DNA from 2 places in the Mycobacterium lentiflavum genome. Region 2 is predicted to be linked to the other one. Evidence: riboswitches for the same ligand, from Rfam matches in the RefSeq annotation. Region 2 holds a riboswitch; the other holds the start of a gene.
What was found. A riboswitch is a leader RNA that binds a small molecule or an ion and turns the genes downstream of it on or off. The one in region 2 is predicted to bind cobalamin.
Positions count from the first base shown of each region.

Region 1: it holds a riboswitch for cobalamin, as region 2 does, so the genes downstream of both, MJO58_RS09750 ((2Fe-2S)-binding protein) here and metE (5-methyltetrahydropteroyltriglutamate--homocysteine S-methyltransferase) in region 2, are expected to answer to the same signal.

Region 1 covers NZ_CP092423.2:2,039,859-2,042,056, reverse strand. The annotation lists gene recA (recombinase RecA) at 1-673, opposite strand, end outside; cobalamin riboswitch at 829-964, shown strand; gene MJO58_RS09750 ((2Fe-2S)-binding protein) at 1,008-1,682, shown strand; gene MJO58_RS09745 (DUF3046 domain-containing protein) at 1,749-1,943, opposite strand; gene MJO58_RS09740 (glycosyltransferase) at 1,967-2,198, opposite strand, start outside.
Region 2 covers NZ_CP092423.2:4,592,178-4,594,375, forward strand. The annotation lists gene MJO58_RS21295 (SDR family oxidoreductase) at 220-858, shown strand; cobalamin riboswitch at 861-1,102, shown strand; gene metE (5-methyltetrahydropteroyltriglutamate--homocysteine S-methyltransferase) at 1,251-2,198, shown strand, end outside.

The DNA of each region.
Region 1 (2,198 bases), 2.6 Mb from region 2:
CCAAGCGCACCGACGCGTAGAACTTCAAAGCCTTTCCACCCGTGGTGGTTTCGGGACTGCCGAACATCACCCCGATCTTCTCACGGAGCTGGTTGATGAAGATCGCGGTGGTTCCCGAATTGTTCAGTGCGCCAGTCATTTTCCGCAGCGCCTGGCTCATCAGCCGGGCCTGCAGTCCGACGTGGCTGTCGCCCATTTCGCCCTCGAGTTCCGCGCGCGGTACCAATGCGGCCACCGAGTCGATGACCAGAATGTCCAGGGCACCGGAGCGGATCAGCATGTCGGCGATCTCGAGGGCCTGCTCACCGGTGTCGGGCTGGCTGACCAGCAGGGAATCGGTGTCGACGCCGAGCTTCTTGGCGTAGTCCGGATCCAGCGCGTGCTCGGCGTCGATGAACGCCGCGACACCCCCGGCGGCCTGAGCGTTGGCCACCGCGTGCAGGGCGACGGTCGTCTTACCCGAGGATTCCGGGCCGTAGATCTCCACGACCCGGCCGCGCGGCAGGCCGCCGATGCCCAGGGCCACGTCCAATGCGATGGATCCGGTCGGAATGACCGAGATCGGCTGACGCTGCTCGTCGCCGAGACGCATCACCGAGCCTTTGCCATAGCTCTTCTCGATCTGGGCCATTGCCAGTTCGAGAGCCTTTTCGCGGTCGGGGGCTTGCACCATGGTGCTCTCCTATAGTCGGTGTTCTTCTGACCGGTATCGGTCGGTTGGCCGTGACACTAGAGCTGGCCACCGACAAGTCGTCTCTTCGAGTTGATCCCCACAGTAGACGAACACCTGTTCGATTCAAGTTTGACACGCCGTACCGGCTGCGTGTGGCAATATCGGCTACCGACAGTGCGCCGACGGGCCTGCACGAAGAGGAAACCGGTGCGAAACCGGTGCGGTCCCGCCACTGTGATCGGGCACATTGCGACCCGAGAGCCAGATACTCACCGCCGGCGCTTCCTCACTAGACGCTGGGGCGGATCTCCCCAGAGAGGCTGGTTTCGCACGCATGGATATCTCCGGCGAGCTTGCCGAAATATCCTCCTACAAAGGGTTTTTCGCACTGACCGTGGGCGGCCGGGCGCAAGGATGGCACCCGGTCCGGCAGGACTACGCCAACGGCTTTGCGGGTTTGATCGACACCACCGCCCAGCGCTACCACACGACGGACCTGCGGATCGGCGCCTCCCTGGTCCACCTCGGCCACGCCACCCGGCTGTGGTCACCGGCGCTGGCCTGCGCGTTGGCCCACGGCGTCGTCCCGGACCTGCAACACCTGGAACGTGCCGACGACGGAGCGCAGCTGCGCCTACCCGAGCCCATCGGAGAGCCGGTCGAGGACATCGCGGCCGACTTGTATCGCCTTGTGGTGCAACACCATATGCAGCCGGTTGCGGCCGGCTTGCGGGTCAAACTGGCGCCCGCCCTGCTGGCGGGCAACATCGCGTCCGCACTCGTCGGCGCGTCGCGGGCGCTGCTCGCGGCCCGACCGGACCTGCGGGCACGAATCGTCGAGGTCACCATGTCCCTGCTCGACACCGGCGTGCTCTCCAGATCCGGTGCCATCACCGGCTCACACCTGGGCTTCAAGCGCGACAGCTGCTGCCTGTTCTATCGCCTGCCCGGGCGATCGGTCTGCGGTGACTGCGTGTTTCGCCAGGCACCGCGCTCGACCCGGCGTTGAGGGTGCGCTGGCGACGGCCAGTGTGCGCCCAGGGCGCCGTAGCCGCACACTCGACGGGAAGAAAGCTCACCACTGTTCGCGCGGGACGTCGAAGTCGGCGCATAACGCCCGCCAGACGTCGCGGGGTTCGATGCCGTCCTCGATCGCCTGAGCGGCGGTCCGGCCGCCGAAACCGGGCAGCACGTGATCTACCAGTACCGATGCGCCGTAGGCGGCGCCGAATCGCAGCACTACCCGCTCGTTGAACTCCGTCAGCCGCACGCCAGCCAACATACCGAGCCCGGCTATTTCGCGAGCGCCAGCGCTTGGTGGCACACCCGAACAGGGTCGGCGACGCGATGGATGCCGGACGCGGCGGTGCGCGCGGCCTCCCGGTAGCGCGGCGTCGACAACACGTCGTTGACCGCCTCCACCAGCGCATCGGCGGTCAGCGGCCGGATCAGCCGCGCACTCCCCTGCCGCCTCACCCGGTTGGCGATCTCCCACTGATCGCCGCCGCCGGGAACCACCACCAGC
Region 2 (2,198 bases):
GCGAAGTCGGGTCGCCACCATCGGACCTAGTGGCGATCGCGAGCGCGGCGTAGCCGGGCGAAGTCGGGTCGCCACCATCGGACCTAGTGGCGATCGCGAGCGCGGCGTAGCCGGGCGAAGTCGGGTCGCCACCATCGGACCTAGTGGCGATCGCGAGCGCGGCGTAGCCGGGCGAAGCGGGTCGCCACCATCGGACCCGGCCGCGCTACCGTCGGAGGCATGGCACGCGTCATCGTCTTCGGCGGACACGGCAAGGTCGCACTGCAGCTGGCTCGCATCCTGAGCGAGCGAGGCAATCAGGTGACGTCCGTCTTCCGCAATCCCGATCACCGCGACGATGTCGCCGCCGCCGGCGCTGAACCGGTGGTTGCCGACATCGAGCAGCTGGACACCAACGCGCTGGCCGAGCTGCTGCCCGGACACGACGCGATCGTCTTCTCGGCCGGTGCTGGCGGCGGCAATCCGGCGCGCACCTATGCCGTCGACCGTGACGCCGCGATCCGGGTGATCGATGCCGCCGCCCAGGCCGGCGTCAAGCGGTTCGTGATGGTGTCCTATTTCGGTGCCGGTCCGGATCACGGTGTGCCGCAAGATGATCCATTCTTCGCCTACGCGGAGGCCAAGGCCGCCGCGGACGCCCATCTGCGAGCGAGCGCGCTGGACTGGACGGTGCTGGGTCCCGGCCGGCTCACGCTGGAACCGGCGACCGGCAAGATCGTCGTCGGCGCGGGCCAGGAGGTTTCGCGGGCCGATGTCGCGCTCGTCGTGGCCGCCGCCCTGTCCGATGATTCGACGATCCGGCGGACCATCGGATTCAACAATGGAGACGTCCCGATCGCCGAGGCATTGGCGGGCTGACTAAACTTCTTCTCGCAACTGGTTTGCGTGCGCCGCACCCGCGGCGCAAGCATCGAGCGAAGCAAGCATTGATCACGCTTCGTGAGAGGGAACCCGGTGAGAATCCGGGACTGTCCCGCAACGGTATGCAGGAACGAACGCCGTCAATAGGCACTGGTCGCAAGACTGGGAAGCGACGGCCACTAGGAGCACCACCAGGTGCGCGCCTGCGAGTCCGGAGACCTGCCAGCTGTGCCGGGCGCGCCGCGCCCGGCGGCTCATCGCCTCGTGGAATGGGCGTTTGGCTGCAGCCGTTGGCGGTAAGTACCTGCAAGAAAAAGGGTGCTCACCGCGGCAGGATCGGCTGTACGTCCGCCGGCGGTGACCACCATGCCGATTGAAGGACGAATATCGTGACTCCCCAACCATTCACCGCAACTGTCGTCGGCTCTGCCCGCATCGGCCCGAAACGCGAACTCAAGCGCGCGACCGAGGGTTATTGGAAAGGCCGAACCAGCCGAACGGAACTGGAAAAGGTCGCCGCCACCCTGCGCCGCGACACCTGGAAGGGCTTGGCCGACGCCGGGTTGGACTCGGTGCCGGTGAACACGTTCTCGTACTACGACCAAATGCTGGACACCGCGGTCATGCTGGACGCGTTGCCGGCCCGGGCCGCACAGGTTCCCGACGACCTGGACCGCTACTTCGCCGCCGCGCGCGGCACCGCCGACGTCGCGCCGCTGGAGATGACCAAGTGGTTCGACACCAACTACCACTACATCGTTCCCGAGATCGAGCCGGCGACGAAGTTCACGCTGAACCCCGACAAGGTGCTCTCCGAGCTGAAAGAGGCTCTCGAGCAAGGCATTCCGGCGCGCCCGGTCGTCATCGGTCCGATCACGTTTCTGTTGTTGAGCAAGGGCGTCAACGGTGGTGGCGCGCCGATCGAGCGGCTGCAGGAGCTGGTGGGAATCTATACCGAACTGCTGAGCCTGCTCGCCGAGAACGGCGCGCAGTGGGTACAGATCGACGAGCCGGCGCTGGTCACCGACATCTCCCCCGACGCCCCCGCGCTGGCCGAAGCTGTCTACAACGAGCTGGGCAAGGTGAGCAACCGGCCCGCGATCTACGTCGCTACCTACTTCGGTGACCCCGGCGACTCGCTAGGGGCGCTGGCCCGCACGCCCGTCGAGGCGATCGGTCTCGACCTGGTGTACGGCGCCGACACCGCGATCGCCGCGGTGCCGGAGCTGGCCGACAAGACCCTAGTGGCCGGCATCGTCGACGGACGCAACATCTGGCGCACCGACTTGCAGGCGGCGCTGAGCAAGCTGGCCACGCTGCTGGGTTCGGCCGCCAAC